Regions from separate parts of the Bacillus sp. CGMCC 1.60114 genome, predicted to be linked through region 3. Evidence: riboswitches for the same ligand, from Rfam matches in the RefSeq annotation. Region 3 holds a riboswitch; each other region holds the start of a gene.
What was found. A riboswitch is a leader RNA that binds a small molecule or an ion and turns the genes downstream of it on or off. The one in region 3 is predicted to bind S-adenosylmethionine.

Region 1: it holds a riboswitch for S-adenosylmethionine, as region 3 does, so the genes downstream of both, mtnW (2,3-diketo-5-methylthiopentyl-1-phosphate enolase) here and mmuP (S-methylmethionine permease) in region 3, are expected to answer to the same signal.
Region 2: it holds a riboswitch for S-adenosylmethionine, as region 3 does, so the genes downstream of both, ACFQZ1_RS02485 (methionine ABC transporter ATP-binding protein) here and mmuP (S-methylmethionine permease) in region 3, are expected to answer to the same signal.

Annotation. Positions count from the first base shown of each region.
Region 1 covers NZ_JBHTHG010000117.1:98,094-104,715, reverse strand. The annotation lists gene ACFQZ1_RS19095 (carbon-nitrogen family hydrolase) at 1-705, opposite strand, end outside; gene ACFQZ1_RS19090 (pyridoxal phosphate-dependent aminotransferase) at 809-1,999, shown strand; SAM riboswitch class I at 2,052-2,158, shown strand; gene mtnW (2,3-diketo-5-methylthiopentyl-1-phosphate enolase) at 2,224-3,468, shown strand; gene ACFQZ1_RS19080 (2-hydroxy-3-keto-5-methylthiopentenyl-1-phosphate phosphatase) at 3,465-4,124, shown strand; gene ACFQZ1_RS19075 (methylthioribulose 1-phosphate dehydratase) at 4,121-4,759, shown strand; gene ACFQZ1_RS19070 (1,2-dihydroxy-3-keto-5-methylthiopentene dioxygenase) at 4,737-5,249, shown strand; gene ACFQZ1_RS19065 (hypothetical protein) at 5,493-5,771, shown strand; gene ACFQZ1_RS19060 (DUF3909 family protein) at 5,800-6,132, opposite strand; gene ACFQZ1_RS19055 (NAD(P)-dependent oxidoreductase) at 6,137-6,622, opposite strand, start outside.
Region 2 covers NZ_JBHTHG010000005.1:32,049-38,670, forward strand. The annotation lists gene ACFQZ1_RS02470 (DeoR/GlpR family DNA-binding transcription regulator) at 1-603, shown strand, start outside; gene ACFQZ1_RS02475 (histidinol phosphate phosphatase domain-containing protein) at 593-1,591, shown strand; gene ACFQZ1_RS02480 (cysteine hydrolase family protein) at 2,051-2,608, opposite strand; SAM riboswitch class I at 2,804-2,910, shown strand; gene ACFQZ1_RS02485 (methionine ABC transporter ATP-binding protein) at 3,028-4,047, shown strand; gene ACFQZ1_RS02490 (methionine ABC transporter permease) at 4,037-4,702, shown strand; gene ACFQZ1_RS02495 (MetQ/NlpA family ABC transporter substrate-binding protein) at 4,730-5,584, shown strand; gene ACFQZ1_RS02500 (DUF3926 domain-containing protein) at 5,811-6,005, opposite strand; gene ACFQZ1_RS02505 (ArsA family ATPase) at 5,998-6,622, opposite strand, start outside.
Region 3 covers NZ_JBHTHG010000084.1:188,984-195,605, forward strand. The annotation lists gene mmuM (homocysteine S-methyltransferase) at 1-912, opposite strand, end outside; gene mmuP (S-methylmethionine permease) at 887-2,296, opposite strand; SAM riboswitch class I at 2,377-2,481, opposite strand; gene ACFQZ1_RS12770 (GntR family transcriptional regulator) at 2,903-3,634, shown strand; gene gntK (gluconokinase) at 3,627-5,162, shown strand; gene gntP (gluconate permease GntP) at 5,279-6,622, shown strand, end outside.

The DNA.
Region 1 (6,622 bases), on a different contig from region 3:
TAATGTTCCATGCAAAATCATTTCTGTTTCATCTGCCTCAGTCATGATTTCTCCCCAAGGATCAATAATAAGGGAATGGCCTGCAAATATATTATTTGGATCACGTCCAGCTCGATTACACGCCACAATATAACATTGATTTTCAATCGCCCTTGCTTGAAGTAATAACCGCCAATGTGCTAAGCGAACAAGTGGCCACTCTGCTACAACAAATAATACTGTTGCCCCGTGTGCAGTATGAATGCGTATCCATTCTGGAAAACGAATATCATAGCAAATTGTTCCTGCGCACGGCATATCCTCTAATAGAAAATGCCCAGTTTCATTTCCAGCAATTAAATATTTATGCTCATCCATCAGTTGAAACAGGTGGACTTTACTATATTCAGCCACGATTTTCCCGCTTCGATTACTAATATACATTGTATTTGTAACACCTTTCTCTGTTTGCTTAGCAATCGATCCTCCAACAATATTTACACTATTTTGCTTACTCCACTTCGATAATAGTTGTTTCGTGTATTTCCCATCTGGATCAGCAATCTCAGCAAGTCGACCCAAGTCATAACCTGTCGTCCATAGCTCTGGTAATACAATAACATCTGGCATTTCTTTCATTGCTTCGTTTATTTTTTTCTCAGCGTGCTCTATATTTTTCTCTACATGACCAAAAGTGATATCCATTTGAATACAAGCAATTTTCATTGATTTCTCCCTACTCCCTTTTATTTTTTCCTTTACAAAAAGTTGGAAAGATTATATCATTTGTCACTATAATTGCAACAATTTTCAAAAAGAGGTGGAAAGTATGAAACATTTTCAACCTTCTGAGATACTAACATCATTACCAACACAATTTTTTGCTACGCTTGTCGCAAAAGTCAACAAAGCCGTGCAAGCTGGTCATGATGTTATTAACTTAGGACAAGGAAATCCAGATCAGCCAACGCCAACGCATATCATAACAGCACTACAGCGTGCAGCAGAACAACCCATTCATCATAAATATCCGCCATTTCGCGGACACGAAAGCTTAAAAGAAGCTGTCGCTACGTTCTATGAGCGTGAATACGGTGTACAGTTAAATCCAAAAACCGAAGTAGCTGTTTTATTTGGCGGAAAAGCCGGGTTAGTTGAACTACCGCTTTGTTTTACAAATCCAGGCGATACAATTCTCGTTCCTGATCCTGGTTATCCAGATTATTTATCAGGTGTTGCCTTAGCGAAAACAAAGTTTTCAACAATGCCATTATTAGCAGAAAATCGATTTTTACCTGATTATACAAAGATTGATAAACAAACTGCTGAACAAGCAAAATTAATGTTTTTAAACTATCCGAACAATCCAACAGGAGCCATTGCAACAACAGAATTCTTTAAGGAAACTATATCATTTGCAAACAAACATGACATTTTAGTTTGTCATGATTTCGCGTATGGTGCCATTGGTTTTGATGCTAAAAAGCCAATTAGTTTCTTACAAGTTGATGGAGCAAAAGATGTTGGCATTGAAATTTATACGTTATCAAAAACATATAATATGGCGGGATGGCGCATTGCATTTGCCGTTGGGAATGCAAGTGTTATTGAAACAATAAACGTATTACAAGATCATATGTACGTCAGTATCTTTGGTGCCGTACAAGAAGCTGCTTGCAATGCGTTATTAAGTTCGCAAACTTGTGTAGATGAACTAGTAGAACGCTATGAATCTCGAAGAAATGCTTTCATTACAGCATGCCGTTCTATCGGCTGGAATGTTGCTGCACCACAAGGATCTTTTTTCGCGTGGCTTCCCGTTCCAGATGGATATACTTCAGAACAATTTGCTGATGTATTATTACAGCAAGCACACGTCGCGGTCGCTCCAGGCATCGGCTTTGGTGAAAACGGTGAAGGCTATATTCGCGTCGGCTTATTACATACAGAGGAACGCCTTCAGGAAGCAGTTCATAGAATTGATCAATTAAAAATTTTCAAAAAAACATTGACAACATAAAAATTCTCTGTCAGAATTCAGTTATCAAAAATATTAAAACATTTCCGAATACTTCTTATCAAGAGCAGGTGGAGGGACGAGCCCGATGAAACCCGGCAACCGATCTACATTTTGTAGGCACGGTGCTAATTCTCGCAGCATTAAGCTGACAGATAAGGAGCTGGTTGTAAAAAAACCTCTCCTTAGCTGAGAGGTTTTTTTTATTCAACTAGGAGGTTATGAAAATGAGCGGAATAACAGCGACATATTTAATTCATGATGATTCTCAAAATTTAATTCAAAAGGCAGAGCAAATCGCCCTCGGCTTAACAGTTGGTTCATGGACACACTTACCACACTTACTACAAGAACAATTAAAACAGCATAAAGGTTCAGTCATTAGTGTAGAAGAATTAGAAGACGATGAAAAAATAAATATATACCTTGATAAAAAAGTAAAACGCGGTCTTATTAAAATTCATTATCCATCTGCTAATTTTAGCAATGACTTACCAGCGATTTTTACAACTGTTTTCGGAAAATTATCACTGGATGGAGAAATTAAATTAATTGATTTGACATTTTCTGATGATCTAAAAGAACGCTTCTCAGGTCCTAAATTCGGTATCGATGGAATACGAAACAATTTAAATGTCCACGACCGCCCACTTCTTATGAGTATTTTCAAAGGGATGATTGGCCGTAATATCGGTTATTTAAAAACACAGCTTCGCGATCAAGCAAGCGGCGGTGTAGACATTGTAAAAGATGATGAAATTTTATTTGATAATCCGTTAACACCACTGTCAGAACGTATTCGAGCTGGAAAAGAAGTATTACAATCTGTATACGAAACATATGGTCATAAGACGTTATATGCTGTTAATTTATCTGGACGTACTTATGATTTAAAAGAAAAAGCAAAACAAGCAGTTACAGCTGGGGCTGATATATTACTCTTCAATGTATTTGCTTATGGACTTGATGTTTTACAAGCATTAGCTGAAGACGATGATATTTCTACCCCAATCATGGCACATCCAGCAGTAAGCGGTACTTACATAGCATCTGAATTATACGGATTTTCCTCATCCTTGTTACTTGGCAAGTTACTTCGCTATGCAGGTGCAGATTTCTCACTATTTCCATCACCTTATGGAACTGTCGCTTTAAAAAAAGAAGAGGCACTTTATTTATCAAAAGCGCTTACAGATGAAAATGAACCATTTAAACGCAGCTTTCCAGTTCCATCTGCTGGGATTCATCCAGGACTTGTTCCTCTTCTTATCCGTGATTTTGGTGGACAATGTGTTATTAATGCTGGTGGCGGTATTCACGGACACCCTTCTGGCGCACAGGGAGGCGGAAAAGCGTTTCGATCTGCCATCGATGCAACGCTAACAAACACGCCTCTTCATGAGGTTAATGATCCTAATTTACAAGCCGCCTTGCGTTTATGGGGCAATCCTTCTGGAGAGGTGAAGGCATGAGTATTCAAATTTTTTGCGATTTCGATGGCACAATTACAAATAACGATAATATTGTTGCCATTATGGAAAAGTTTGCACCGCCAGAAGCGGAAACAATTAAACAAAAAATTTTATCACAAGAACTTTCTATTCAAGAAGGTGTTGGAAAACTTTTTTCTCTATTACCTACAAGTCTACAAAATCAGATTATAGCTTTCATTAAAGAAACCGCAGTTATTCGTACTGGTTTTATAGAATTTGTACAGTTTTTACGAGGGAATAATATACCACTTTATATCATATCAGGAGGAATGGACTTTTTTGTTTATCCTCTTCTCGAAGGACTTGTTGATTTTGAGCAAATTTACTGTAATACAACTGATTTTTCTAATGAAACAATTCAAGTAAATTGGCCACATCTGTGTGATGAACATTGTGAAAATGAATGTGGTCTTTGTAAATCAACGCTTATTCGCAATTTAAGTTCACAGAGTAATTTTAAAATTGTAATTGGTGATTCTATTACAGATTTACAAGCCGCAAAACTTGCTGATAAAGTGTTTGCTCGTGACTTTCTTATTACAAAATGTAAAGAACATCACATTACTTATACACCGTTTGAAACATTTCACGATATACAAAGCGAAGTGAAGCAATTGTTGGAGGTGATAAAGTGAAACAACTATTTCGTCAATGGCAAGAACTGAGTGAACTAAAAAAAGAATTAACTGATCGGAATTGGTTTCCAGCAACAAGTGGAAATATCTCAATAAAAGTGAGTGACAATCCCCTTACCTTTCTCATTACAGCAAGCGGAAGAGATAAAACAAAAACAACACCCGACGATTTTCTGTTAGTCGATCAAAATGGAAACCCTGTTTTAGAAACAGATTTACGCCCTTCTGCAGAAACATTGTTGCATACTCACATTTATAATCATACAAACGCTGCATGCGTCTTACACGTCCATACAACCGATAATAATGTAATTACAAACGTATACGACAAAGAAGTTGTGCTTTGTAATCAAGAAATTATTAAAGCACTCAATATTTGGGAAGAAGGCGCCTCCATTCGAATTCCGATTATTGAAAATTACGCTCATATTCCAACGTTAGGTGAGAGCTTTCGCAATCATATTTACGAAGATGCAGGAGCTGTTTTAATTCGCAATCACGGTATTACAGTATGGGGAAAAGATAGCTTTGATACAAAAAAGAGATTAGAAGCATACGAGTTTTTATTCCAATTTCATATTAAACTGTTATCAATTAAAGGAGGCGTTCAAAATGGCGCAAATTCGTATTCATGAAGTTAATACTCGTATTGAAAAAGAAATAGAAGTACAACAGTTTTTACAAACTGAAGGTGTTTTGTATGAGAAATGGGATATCACAAAACTTCCTGCTCATTTACAAGAAAACTATGCATTAACTGATGAAAGTAAGAAAGAAATTTTAGCTGTGTTCGCGGAAGAAGTTGCTGATGTTTCTAGACGACGCGGCTATCAAACAAGCGATGTTATCTCACTTTCTCATGCAACACCGAATCTAGATGAATTGTTAGTAAACTTTAAACAAGAGCACCATCATATTGATGATGAGGTTCGCTTTATTGTTAGCGGGCATGGCATTTTTGCTATTCAAGGAAAAGACGGTCGTTTCTTTGATGTTGAACTTGAACCAGGCGATTTAATTTCGGTTCCTGAAAACACGAGACATTACTTTACGCTTCAAAATGATCGTCAAGTTGTCGCAATTCGTATTTTTGTGACAACTGAAGGTTGGGTTCCTATTTACTAAGGTAGTACGTTGAATAAAAGGAATGGATTCCCCTTTTTCTTCCTTTTATTCACTCTACATATATACATCCTCCTATGGTCAGGTTTATCTCTATTCAGGAGATAAACCTGCATTTTTTGTTGAATAATTTTTTACAATTTTATGAACATTTTGTGAATTTTTTCTGAATATTCTGTTTAAAATGTGTTATAATACAAATAATAGAAAAAACAAGTGGAATTGTAAAAAGGAGGAAGGGAATACATGGAGTTAATTTTAGCCATTCTTTTCGGTGTCGTTTGCGGGTTTATACCTGCTGTTGTGGGAGCTACTATGGAGGAATTAGAAGTTGGCATGATTGGTTTTGTTGCATCTTCTGTAAGCGCTTTATTTTTCGGTTTATATGGTGCAATTCCTGTTAGTATACTGTTCGCACTATATATACTACGTCATTCTCGCACAAAGCGATTTACTCGAACTAGAATGGCTGAAGTCATTCCCTTTCCAATTGAAAAAGCACGCCGGGCATCAGGCCTTTCCTAAATAAAAAAGTCCTCATATGAGGACTTTTTTATTTATTTTCTTCTAAAAATTGAAATAGTTCCTGTAAATGAAGTGCATCCTCTCCATAACTGACTGAAACGTAAAATTTCCCGTCTACTTCTGCTTCCATATATAAATCAATGAGATCACGTTCGTACTTTAACGCTAAATAAAATTCCATCTCTTCTAGCATTTCTTTCGTTGTTCGAATGACATAACGACCTGTTTCATCTCTACCATATTCAAATACGGGTTCAAAATTATATTTCTTTTTAAACGCAGCCAGTTGCTTATCATGAATATTAATCGTTTTTGTGCGCTGTACCGTATCAATGATATTATCAAATTTTTCTAAACCCATACATTCACTCCTTTATGTATTGTTTATATAATGCCTGTGTTCCACTATTTTCTTCACCGTCTTGCATCAATTGTTCATATAATTCTCGTGCAAGAGCTAAGCCCGGTGCAGATAATCCTAGCTGTTCTGCTTCTGCTAACGCAATTTTCATATCCTTAATAAAATGTTTCACATAAAACCCTGGTTCAAAGTTACCTTGTAACATACGAGGTGCTAAATTACTTAATGACCAGCTACCTGCTGCACCAGTAGAAATGCTTTGTAACACTTTTTCTGGATGTAAACCTGCCTTTTTAGCATAAGCAAGCGCTTCACATACACCAAGCATATTAGATGCAATCGCAATTTGATTGCACATTTTTGTATGTTGGCCACTACCTGCATTTCCTTGCAACATAATGTTTGTACCTAATAGTTCAAATAACGGCAAGCATGCTTCATATACTTCTTCATCCCCACCGATCATAATCGCAAGGCGCCCTTCTTTTGC
Region 2 (6,622 bases), on a different contig from region 3:
CCTCATTTTAGTCAGAAAATGAATGTATTTTACGATTTGAAACAGGAGATTGGAAAAAGGGCTGCACAGTTTATTCAAGATGGAGATACTGTAATGATTGATATAGGAACAACAACCATCCATTTAGCTCATTCTATACAAGATGTACAGCGAGTTACTATCGTTACAAACTCATTAGCGGTAGCCGATATTTTAAATCAACGATTAGAAGAGAAACATTTCGATGGGAAGGTTATTATTCTTGGGGGAGTATTAAATCCTGAGCAAAAATCAATTACCGGTTCTTTAACATGTAAAATTCTACAGGAGTTTCAATTTGATAAAGTATTTCTTTCATGCGGAGGAATTACACAGACAGATGTGAGTGACTATGATTTGGAAGAGGCTATTGTTTCTGCTGCAACGGTAAAGCAAGCGAGCCAAATATTTGTATTGGCTGATTCTTCTAAAGTGGATACAAAATCATTTTATCGTATTTGCCCATTGGCGGCGGTTGATTATATCATTTGTGATCAAGATATGCCGTATGCATGGAGAAAAAACCAGCTAGATACGATGTTGCAATGGATTATTGTCAAAGGTGGAGAGCACTATGAAAGTTGATTATCATTTACATTTAGAAGAAGGGCCCTATTCATTACGCTGGCTTAATCGTACAAATATTGCTTTAAATCATTTTAGTCCAATTGAGGAGAAGTATCATACGCTAGAATGGTTGAATAAAAGCATGGAACGATTGGGACATCGCCTTCAAAAAGGTGCATATGATGCATCTTGGCTTGATTTATATTTACAAGAGGCAAAGAGAAAAGGGTTAAGCGAAGTTGGAATTGTAGATCATTTATATCGTTTTAAAGAAACTCGTTCGTATTTTGAGCGGTATTTGGACTTGAGTGATACGGAAATTGGAAGAAAGCAACGATTATGGCTAGATCAAGTTATGACACAATCTATGGACGAATTTGTACAAGCTATTACAGATGCAAAAGTAACCTGGGAAAAAGAAGGAGTAAAGCTGCGCCTTGGAATGGAGGCAGATTATTTTCCTGGCGGAGAGAAAGAACTGAAAGAGTTGCTTGGAGCATACGATTGGGATTATGTAATTGGTTCTGTTCATTATATATATGGATGGGGCTTTGATAATCCTGATACTCAAGAGCATTTTTATAATTATAATTTAGTAGAATTATATAAGGACTTCTTCCATGTAGTAGAAAAGGCAATTCGAAGTGAACTATTTGATTTTGTTGCTCATCTTGATAATTTAAAAGTTTTTAAATTCCGGCCGGACGAGAATCTTCTCCTTTCGCATTATAAAGAAGTTGCGAGAGCGTTAATCGAAACAAATACAGCAACTGAGATTAATGCGGGATTATATTATCGTTATCCTGTGAAAGAAATGTGTCCAAGTCCAACCTTTTTAGATATTTTAGTTCAAGAAGGAGTAGCATTTACGACATCTTCGGATTCTCATTTCCCTGATGATTTAGGGGCATATGTAGAGAAAAATACGGAAATGCTTTTGGGAAAAGGAATAAGGGAAATTGCTACATTTGAACAACGGGAAAGAATTATGAGACCTTTAGGATAAGAAACATGAAAAAGGTTTTATCTTCGTATTGACGGACCATGGGACTTTACTTAGTACCTGTAGTCTAAAACTATTTCTATTAGGAATTACAATAAAAAGAGTGAATATATATTGAATCTGCTTAGTTTTTAACATTTTTATTAAAAATACGTTATATTTGTAGAAAATATATTATATTTTGTAGTATTTCTCTGTATAAATTTCACATATTTCCTGTATAATACAACTTGAAGGAAAATCTATGATTAGACAAGAAGACACCGCTTTCAGTTTGCTCGCTGAAGGCGGTGTTTCTTTTTGTGCATCTTGATAAGAATATAGAGTTATAGGAATTAAAAATGTGCTAGAATACGAATTTATATTGTAATTTGAAAGGGTGTTTGTCCCAATTAACCATGTATGATGGGTAATTATTTTCTTTTTGTGTCGAAGTAGGTTTTTTTAATATCCTCATTAAGTCTAAAGGGATTTTTCGCGCTTTATAAACTCTTCTGTGCTAATTAACTCAGCATACACTTCATTTAAGGAAGCTAGAATTGTATTGTGAATATATACAGCTGGAATAGACACATTTTTAAAGATTAAGTCTTTCGTTGCACACGCATCGTGTATTACTGTACATGTAAAGCCAAAATCAAAGGCGGCTCGTACTGTAGCATCAATGCACATATGTGTCATCATACCGCATATAACGACTTGCTCGATTTGTAAATCTTGTAATTCCTGTAATAATGAAGTTTCTCGAAAGCTATTTGGATAATGCTTCAGTATGACTGTTTCGTGCTGCAAAGGACGAACATTCTCATGAATGTGTACGCCTTCTGTATTTGGAAGAAAAAATGTTGCATTTTCGCGAGTGGAAACATGTTGGATATGAAAAATAGGCTGATTTGTTTCACGGAAATGTTGAAGTATGCGTTTTGCATATTCGCACGCTTCGCTAGCATTGCGCAGTTCCATTTTTCCGTTTGGAAAATAATCATTTTGGATATCAACGAGTAAAAGAGCAGTTTTCATTTCAGTTACAGCCCCCAGTTTCGATTTTGTATTCGTTTAATTATTCCATTATTTTGGGGAGTTTTCCTTTTAGAAAAATGTGAGATAAAGAAATTTACATTAAATTAAAACTGAAAAGTTTAATTTTTTTGTTGACTCTTACTTTTCAGAGTTTTATAATGAAAACTAATTAAATGACAACTAAATCGATATGAATTCTTATCCAGAGAGGTGGAGGGACTGGCCCTATGATACCTCAGCAACGGATTCTTTTGAATACCGTGCTAATTCCAGCAAGCTTTTTGAAGCTTGAAAGATAAGAAGATGTGAGTGCGCATATTCAAATGCCCTTCTTCTTATGAAATTGGATAAGAAGAAGGGCATTTTTTATTTGCCTTAAGAATGACTTCAGGTTGTTACAGAGAATAGGAGGGAATAGGATGATTTCATTCGACAGAGTGAGTAAAGTGTATGAGTCGAGCGGTCAATCTGTACATGCGGTAGAAGATGTATCCTTAACGATTGAGCAAGGTGAAATTTTCGGTATTATCGGTTTTAGTGGCGCTGGGAAAAGTACACTATTACGTTTAGTCAATATGTTAGAGCATCCAACATCAGGTATTGTGTCCATTGATGGGAAAGACATTACATTGTTATCGACAAAAGAGTTACGACAGTTGCGTCAAAGGATTGGGATGATCTTTCAAAGCTTTAATTTGTTCAGTTCACGAACTGTGTATGGAAATATTGCTTATCCGCTCAAATTAGCGAAGTTACCAAAGAATGAAATTAAAAGGCGAGTAACAGAATTATTACAATTTGTCGGGTTAGAAGATAAGGCGAATTATTATCCAGAGCAATTATCTGGAGGACAGAAACAGCGCGTTGGCATCGCAAGAGCACTTGCTACATACCCAGATGTACTAATTTGTGATGAAGCTACATCAGCATTGGATCCAGAGACAACGTCAGAAATTTTAAATCTTTTAAAAAAGGTAAATAAAGAATATAAAGTTACGATTCTTCTCATTACACATGAGATGCAAGTTGTAAAAGAAATTTGCCACCGGGTTGCTGTTATGGAAAAGGGAAAGGTGATTGAAGAAGGCACGATTTTCGATGTGTTTACAAGCCCAAAAACAAAAACGACGCAAAACTTTGTAAGGTCTGTTATTAATGATCACTTACCAGAGAGCGTGATTGCTAAAATTCAAAGTGGAGGCCTCATTTATCGTATAACATTTACTGGTGAAGCAACAGGACAGCCGCTATTATCTTATATTGCCAAACATTATAACGTTGATGTAAATGTACTCTATGGAAATATTATTGAACTACAAGGCATTTTATTTGGAAATCTTCTCGTTGAATTACAAGGGGAGTCAAAAGAAATTCAGAAGGCAATTCATCATCTGCGCTTGCAAGTTCAGTTGAGGGAGGTTGAAAGTCATGCGAGTTGATTGGAGTACATTTTGGCCACGGATTGTAGATGCGACTGGAGATACGGTATTAATGGTTATTGCTACCCTTATATTCGCTACAATTCTTGGTATACCTCTAGGTTTACTTTTATATGTGACAAGAAAAGGTAATTTTTTAGAAAATAAACTGGTCTTTTCTATCCTTAATATTGTTATTAATACGATTCGTCCTATTCCGTTCATTATCTTTTTAGTAGCTCTTAGTCCTGTGACGCGTGCTGTTATTGGAACAACGATTGGAACGGCTGCTGCGATTTTTCCAATGACGCTCGTTGCTTCTATTGGAATTGCAAGGATGGTAGAAACAAATCTTGTTTCTGTTCCGAAAGGAGTTATTGAGGCAGCTCAAGCGATGGGGGCTTCTCCGCTAAGAATTGTTTTTGAGATTCTCGTTCCAGAAGCGTTAGCCCCATTAATTTTAGGGATTACGTTTATGACAGTTGCGTTAATCGAATTTTCAGCAGTTGCCGGTCTTGTTGGCGGTGGTGGTCTTGGCGACTTGTCGATGACATATGGTTATCAGCGTTTTGATACATCCGTGATGTTTGTAACAGTTGTATTATTAATTCTTCTTGTGCAAGTTGCACAAAACTTAGGAAACTATTTTGCGAAGAGATTTTTACGTAGATCATAAAACAGAATAAGAAAAGAGGGAAATGAAATGAAAAAATTATTAGCATTTGCATTGTCGGCGGTTGTGAGTGTATCGGTATTAAGTGGTTGTGGTAAGGATTCAAAAGAAGCAGCAGCGAAGGAAAAAGTCGTTCGCATTGGTGTAACAGGAACGGATGGAGAATCATGGAATATTCTCAAAAAGAAAGCTGAAAAAGAAGGAATTCAAATTAAGTTAGTTGAGTTTTCTGACTATACAACACCTAATAAAGCACTAGCAGATGGAGACATTGAACTAAATGCATTTCAACATATTGCTTTTTTAGAGCAATTTAAAAAAGAGCATAAATTAGATATTACAGCCATTGGTACAACACAAATTGCACCAATGGGTTTATTCTCAGAAAAGTATAAGAAACCAAGCGAAATTCCAAACGGTGCAGAAATTGCAATTCCGAATGATCCAACAAACCAAGCTCGCGCGTTAAAACTTCTCGATGCAGCTGGATTATTAAAACTGAAAAAAGACTTTGGGTTATTTGGTGATCCAAGTGGTATTGTTGAAAATCCAAAAAAATTAAAAATCACACCGGTTGTAGCGCAGCAAACACCGCGCGTACTAAAAGACGTAGCAGCATCTGTTATTAACAATGGTGTAGCAGGGCAAGCGAATCTTGACCCAGTTAAAGATTCCATTTTCTTAGAAGATCCAAAGAATGATAGTGCAAAACCATACTTGAACATTTTTGCTGCTCGTACGAAAGATAAAGATAACGCAACATACAAAAAAATCATTGAATTATATCATTCAAAAGAAGTAGAGGAAGCACTTAAGAAAGAAACAAATGGCGGATCTATTTCTGTGAATCTTCCATTAAAAGAGATTGAGAAGATTGTGAAATAATATTGGGTTTAACTAATTATCAGATGGGCCCCCTCTTCTGATAATTAGTTCAACATATAGCGCCTAACAGACAATACCCTAATTTTGTACCCCAAATTCTGTGAAATATAGAATTCCATGTTTGTTAGGTATAATAGGTAGAAGAGACTAGGATTTTTCCTAGTCTCTTCTTATATATTTATCCCGCATTAACGCGCAGTAAACCCCCACTGATGAAAGTTTCACTTTATTCAATTGTCACACGTTTTAAAGAGGTTTCCGCAGGTTGTTTCTGCTCTTGTATATAGGAAGTTAACTCTTCATGAAACATGTTCAGCACCTCGTTTGCTCGCTGATGGAGCGGGGCAGGTAATCTGTTTATAACGTATCCTCCAATTTCTAGCTTCGTCCGAATCATTTTCCGCAATAAATCCTCATGCATGAACGACACCTCCAAATCGAATGTTGAGTACATCACCTTCAAATTTTGCTCCTTGAATGGACAAATGTGTTAATGTTTTTGGCAATGTAATGTTTCGTTTTACGGAACCGGCACGAATAATAAGTTCATCGCCTTTTTGATTTAAAGAGAGTTCACTTTTATTCGAGAATGGGATGGAAAGAACAAAGGTATATTCATCACCATTTTTTGTGACATATTGCGTCCGTCCGTTGAATTTCACGGCAGTTGGATCAGAATCACTTTTAAATAAAGCATCGCCAACACGCTCTAGCATAGATAAGCCAACTACTTCTTGTTCAAACATAGGTGCTTCGTAAATAGGAAGCGGCTGAAAACTATCTTGAATTAATGCTTTATATTTCTTTTGCGCATCTTTCCAGGCTTGAAAATAAGAGTCTGTGACGGTGTTAGGGATGACTCGATTTATCATGATGGCATCAACGTTATAGTCGTACAGATTTAAATACGTAAAGCTGCGCTGAGCCTCTTTAATAACCATTTTTTCTGGATTTACAACAACACGAATGCTTGTTACTTCTCGGTTGGATAAAATATCACGCATTTCTCCTAGTTGTTCAAGTGTATTTGTTAATTCA
Region 3 (6,622 bases):
ATGATGAGGTGTGGTTCTGCAGCATCCTCCTATTAACCGAGCCCCTGCATTGTACCATTCTTTAGATTTTATATCGAAACTGTTACATAATTGTTGACCAGACCATGTTTTGGTTTCTGGACTATAGATTTCACCTGAGTTCGGATAAACAAGAATCGGTTTTTTTGTGTTTCTACTCAATTCTTGGATAGCCCCTGTAACAACAGCTACTGGTGCACAATTGATACCAATTGCTGCAATTTGTTCACTTCCCTCAAACAACTTTGCACAATCCGCAAGCTTAGTACCATCACTTATCGCTTTCTCATTTTTTAAAGAAAATGATAGCCAAGCATATGTTTCTGGAAAATCCCGCAATAATGAATCTAATACTTTTGCTTCTTGCAAGGAAGGAATCGTCTCAAAGGCTAATAGATCGGCCCCCGCTTCAATCAACGCTGACATTCTTGTACGATGAAATTCTGCTAACGTTTCATCTGTGACACCGTAATTGCCAATATATTCTGAACCATCTGCCAAGTAAGCTCCATAAGGACCGATAGATGCAACAACCAATGGTTTAGGCCTATTCGTTTGCGTATTCTTCTTCCAGTAATCATCCCTTGCTCTTCTTGCAAGTAACACTGTTTGCTTAATTAACTCTAAAGCTTCCTTTTCTTGTATTCCGCGCCCAGAAAAACCATCAACAGTAGCTTGATAGCTTGCCGTAATGGCACAGTCCGCTCCAGCATGAAAATAGTCAGAGTGGACCTTATAAATTAATTCCGGATTCTCAAGTAATACACGTGCTGACCAAAGGGAATCGTTCAAATTACATCCGTGTGACTCCAGTTCTGTAGCCAGCGCTCCGTCAAGCAGCATAATTGAATGTTGAGATAAAATTGCATCAATTGGATTGATTTTGTTGGACATAATCTATTCCCCTTTTCTTTACATTTTGTGTTAGATAATAACTTCCGTAGCAAAACAATATAAATGGAACACCACAATATAAAGCAATTCGTTGTGTAGGATCAAACGCAATCCCGACACATGACGCAAAACAAATGATAAAAGAAGCGATTGGTACCAGCGGATAGAATGGTGTACGATAGACCAAGTCATCTGCAGAATTTCCTTCTTTTACATATTGTCTGCGAAATAGGAACTGTGAAGCACTAATACTCATCCAAACTACAACCACTGCTAAACCTGAAATGGAAACTAGCACAATATACACAGTATCCGGTGCCACGATACTTGAGAACAGAGCCAAAGCTCCTCCCAACATGCTGAAAATGACCGCATTGATTGGAACACCCTGTTTTGTCATTTTTGCAAAAATAGGAGATATTGTGTTCTTATTGGCAAGCGACCACAGCATTCTAGAAGAGGCATAAAGACCTGAGTTTGCAGCAGATAGAATAGCCGTTAGTATAACGAAATTCATAATATCTGCCGAATATGGCACCCCAACTCGTTCAAGAACGGCAACAAAGGGGCTCTCTAATACTCCTGCATCGGAACTAGGTAATAACGCAGATAAAACAATGATCGTTCCTACAAAAAAGATAATCAATCTCCACAAAGTAATACGAATGGCCTTAGGTATCGCTGTTTCTGGATTCACTGTTTCACCGGCCGCAATTCCTATTAATTCCGTTCCTGAAAAAGCAAAATTAACGGCAAGCATCGTCATTATAATGGCAAAAGCACCATGAGGAAATAGACCTGTACTTATAAAGTTAGAAAAGAATGGCGCTGGCTTTGAATGAGCCATCGGAACAAAACCTACTATTGCTGCTGCTCCTAAAACAATAAATATTACAATAGCTATTACCTTTATAGAGGCAAACAAAAATTCAGATTCAGCAAAAAATTTAACCGTCAGTACATTTAATACAAAGATTAAAATGGCAAAAAGTGCACTCCATATCCAGACATTGATGGATGGAAACCATCTCTGCATAAGCAACCCTGCAGCAGTAAATTCAGAACCTAAAGCAACAGTCCAAGTTAACCAGTACAACCAAGCTACGGTATACCCTGTCCCTGGTCCAATGTATTTAGATGCATAACTATGAAATGCACCTGTTTCAGGCATATGTACGGAAAGCTCACCTAAACACAGCATAACTAGATAAACCACTAGTGCACCAATCAGGTAGGAAAGAATTGTACCAAATGGGCCAGCTTGTTGAATCGTGTAACCTGAACTTAGAAATAATCCAGTTCCAATTACTCCACCAAGTGATAACATAACTAAATGACGTGCTTGCATTTTCCTTTGAAATTCTTTCCTATTTTGGTTTTCCATTCCTACTCTCCTCCTACTATCCAGAGAAAACAAAAACGCACTCTATAAAAGAGTGCGTGGCTGACAAATAAAAACGTACCCTCCTATCTATCAGGTTCATCACCCGCTGGAATTAGCACAGTATCTTAAGCAGACCTGTTGCTGAGGTTTCGTAGGGCCAGTCCCTCCACCTCTCTGGATAAGAATATTTTTTTATAACCTTATCAATCTATGTAAAAATTGTCAATGTGTTTCTGCACTTATAAATACCTCCTAATTTATTTACTTGTTTTTCCCGCTATTCGCTGGCAGTAAGATCCTTTATTCAGAAAGGAATAAAGAAAATATGCAGAGAATAACTGCTGGCATGTGCCCGATTGGTTCAATTAACCATTAATAGGAGCTGCCACCACTGATGGAAGTTTCACTTTATAAAACGTATTTATCTTCCGTATATAAACTGGAAAATAAAGTTTGTTTATCATTCCTTATTATTCTAAACTCTCATCAAACTTGAACAAATACTGAAGGGGATCTAGACGAAACAAAATAAAAGCGCTTGCATAATTAAAAATCCGAGTTATAATACTTGTATACAAGTATACTTGATTAACATGAGGTGACGTTATGACGGAATCAATGGAATTTCTTTATCCTGAAAAATGGCTTTCAAAAGCTTCTACTGGTGATCGTGTTGCAAGCGAACTTAGAATGCGTATTATTGCAGGTAAAATTGAAAGCGGTATCATTCTATCGGAAAATAAATTAGCTGCCGATTTTTCTGTAAGTCGGTCACCCGTTCGTGAAGCATTAAAAGTACTAGCTTCTGAAAATATAATTCGCTTAGAAAGAATGGGCGCCGTTGTCATTGGTTTAACCGAAAAAGAAATCGAAGAAATATATGATGTCCGTTTACTCATAGAAACGTTTATCTTTGAACGACTTGTAAAGATGGACACGAATGAGTTAGTAAAGGAACTAAATAAAATTATGGAAATGATGAAAATCGCCATCAAATATCATGATGCTGATGAGTTTTCTTATCAAGATGTCTTATTCCATGAAACGATTATTCGCACCATTCAGCATTCCCACATCCTGATGATTTGGAATAATTTAAAGCCTGTTATGGAAAGTTTAATCCTTTTATCAATGCGTACCCGCTTCAAGGAAAAGTATGAAGACTTTGAACGGGTTATTAAAAATCATGAGCTTTATATAAAAGCAATCGAATCAAAAGATCGAGCTCTCATGATTAAAGCCTTACATCAAAACTTTGATGATGTTCAAGGGAAAGTTGAAGATCTCTGGATGTCACAACAAATGTTATCTAAAGGAGTAGAGCAAGAACATGAGTAGCTATATGTTAGGTATAGATATCGGTACAACAAGTACCAAAGCTGTATTATTTACTGAAAAAGGCGAAGTCATCCAAACAGAGAATATTGGTTACCCACTTCGCACACCGGATATATCCACAGCGGAACAAGATCCAGAAGAGATTTTCCAAGCTGTTTTACAAGCAATTTCAAATATAATGAAACATCATTCAGATAAAAAACCATCGTTTATTTCATTTAGCAGTGCTATGCATAGTGTCATTGCCATGGACGAAAATGCCCAGCCGCTGACACCTTGCATCACCTGGGCAGATAATCGCAGTGAAGCATGGGCACGTAAAATCAAAGATGAACGGAATGGCCATGAAGTTTATAGACGAACAGGAACACCCATTCACCCTATGTCACCATTAAGTAAAATTACTTGGATTGTGAATGACCATCCTGAAATCGCTGTTAAAACGAAAAAATATATTGGAATAAAAGAATATATCTTTAAAAAATTCTTTGATCAATATGTTGTCGATCATTCCATCGCCTCATGCATGGGGATGATGAATCTACAAACGCTAGATTGGGATGAAGAAGCTTTAAAAATTGCTGGTATAGCACCTGCTCAATTATCTGAGCTCGTACCAACCACTACGATATTTAGCAACTGCAATCCGGATTTAGCCAAAAAGATTGGTATCGATCCACAAACACCATTTGTCATTGGTGCTAGTGATGGAGTGCTTTCTAATCTAGGTGTGAATGCAATTAGAAAAGGCGAGATTGCGGTCACAATTGGGACAAGTGGTGCTATTCGAACCATTATTGACAAGCCGCAAACAGATAAAAAAGGAAGAATATTCTGTTATGCCCTAACAGAAAAGCATTGGGTAATTGGTGGACCGGTAAACAATGGCGGCATGGTCCTTCGCTGGATTCGCGATGAACTTGCTTCATCAGAAGTAGAAACTGCAAAAAGACTAGGAATTGATCCATACGATGTATTAACCAAAATCGCTGAACGTGTAAGGCCTGGTGCAGACGGATTATTATTCCATCCATACCTCGCAGGTGAACGTGCGCCATTATGGAATCCAGATGTACGTGGCTCCTTCTTCGGTTTAACGATGTCACATAAAAAGGAACATATGATTCGCGCAGCCTTAGAAGGCGTTATTTATAATTTATATACTGTATTTTTAGCATTAACTGAATGCATGGACAGTCCTGTGACCCGTATTCAAGCAACAGGAGGCTTCGCAAGGTCTGACGTTTGGCGACAAATGATGTCCGATATTTTCGCATCTGAAGTCGTTGTTCCAAAAAGCTACGAAAGCTCCTGTCTAGGTGCATGTATATTAGGTCTCTATGCTACAGGAAAAATTGATTCTTTTGAAATCGTTTCCGAAATGGTTGGCAGCACCTACAAACACACACCGAAAGAAGAAGCAACAAAAGAATACAGACAATTACTGCCGATATTTATTAACCTATCAAGAGCATTAGAAGAAGATTATACACGAATTGCTAATTATCAAAGAAATTTAATACAGTAAAACTTTCATCAGTGATCCCCCACTTCCTCGTTTCTCTTTGAATCTTGAAGTGGGGGCTTACTGCCCGCGAATAGCGGGATAAACACAAATACAGCTAATATTAGGGGGAAATTACAATGCCATTAGTCATTGTAGCAATTGGGATTTTAGCATTACTTTTACTGATAATGCGCTTTAAATTAAACACCTTTATTTCATTAATCATTGTATCATTTGGCGTTGCTTTAGCACTTGGAATGCCACCAGAAAAAATTGTCAAAACGATTGAAGCAGGATTAGGCGGCACACTTGGCCATTTAGCACTCGTTTTTGGACTTGGTGCGATGTTAGGTAAGTTGCTCTCAGATTCTGGGGGCGCACAACGCATTGCCATGACCCTTGTGAATAAATTTGGTAAAAAGAACATTCAATGGGCTGTCGTGACTGCCTCATTTATTATCGGTATTGCATTATTTTTTGAAGTAGGATTAGTATTATTAATTCCGATTGTATTTGCTATTTCAAGAGAATTAAAAGTTTCTATCTTGTATCTCGGTATTCCGATGGCAGCAGCTTTATCTGTGACACACGGATTTTTACCGCCACACCCAGGACCAACCGCTATTGCTGGTGAATTGCATGCAAACATCGGTGAAGTATTACTTTATGGTTTTATGATAGCGGTTCCAACAGTTATTTTAGCTGGACCTGTATTTACTAAAATTGCGAAAAAGCTAGTACCTGAAGCATTCAACAAAACTGGTAATATCAAATCTCTAGGTGAACAGAAAGTATTTAAACTTGAAGACACACCTAGTTTTGGAATCAGTGTTTTTACCGCTTTACTGCCTGTTATTTTAATGGCAATCGCTACGATTATTACTTTGCTGCAAAAAACAATGGGATTTAAAGATAATAGTTTACTAGCAGCCATCCAGTTTATTGGGAATGCTGATACTGCCATGTTGATATCCTTATTAGTTGCTATCTATACAATGGGACTCTCAAGAAATATTCCAATCAAAAGCGTGATGGAATCTTGTACAACAGCGATTTCAAATATCGGGATGATGCTCTTAATCATTGGTGGAGGCGGAGCCTTCAAACAAGTATTAATTGATGGCGGCGTTGGTAACTATGTAGCCGAATTATTCAAAGGAACTTCATTATCACCAATCTTGCTTGCCTGGATCATCGCTGCCATCTTACGTATTTCCTTAGGATCTGCTACGGTTGCTTCATTAACAACTGTCGGTTTAGTGATTCCGATGTTAGGTCACTCTGACGTTAACCTTTCTTTAGTTGTCCTTGCAACAGGAGCTGGTAGTTTAATTGCTTCACACGTGAACGATGCTGGTTTCTGGATGTTCAAAGAATACTTTGGTTTAAGTATGAAAGAAACATTTGCAACATGGACCTTACTTGAGACTATCATTTCCGTATCTGGATTAGGATTTACATTATTACTAAGCTTATTTGTA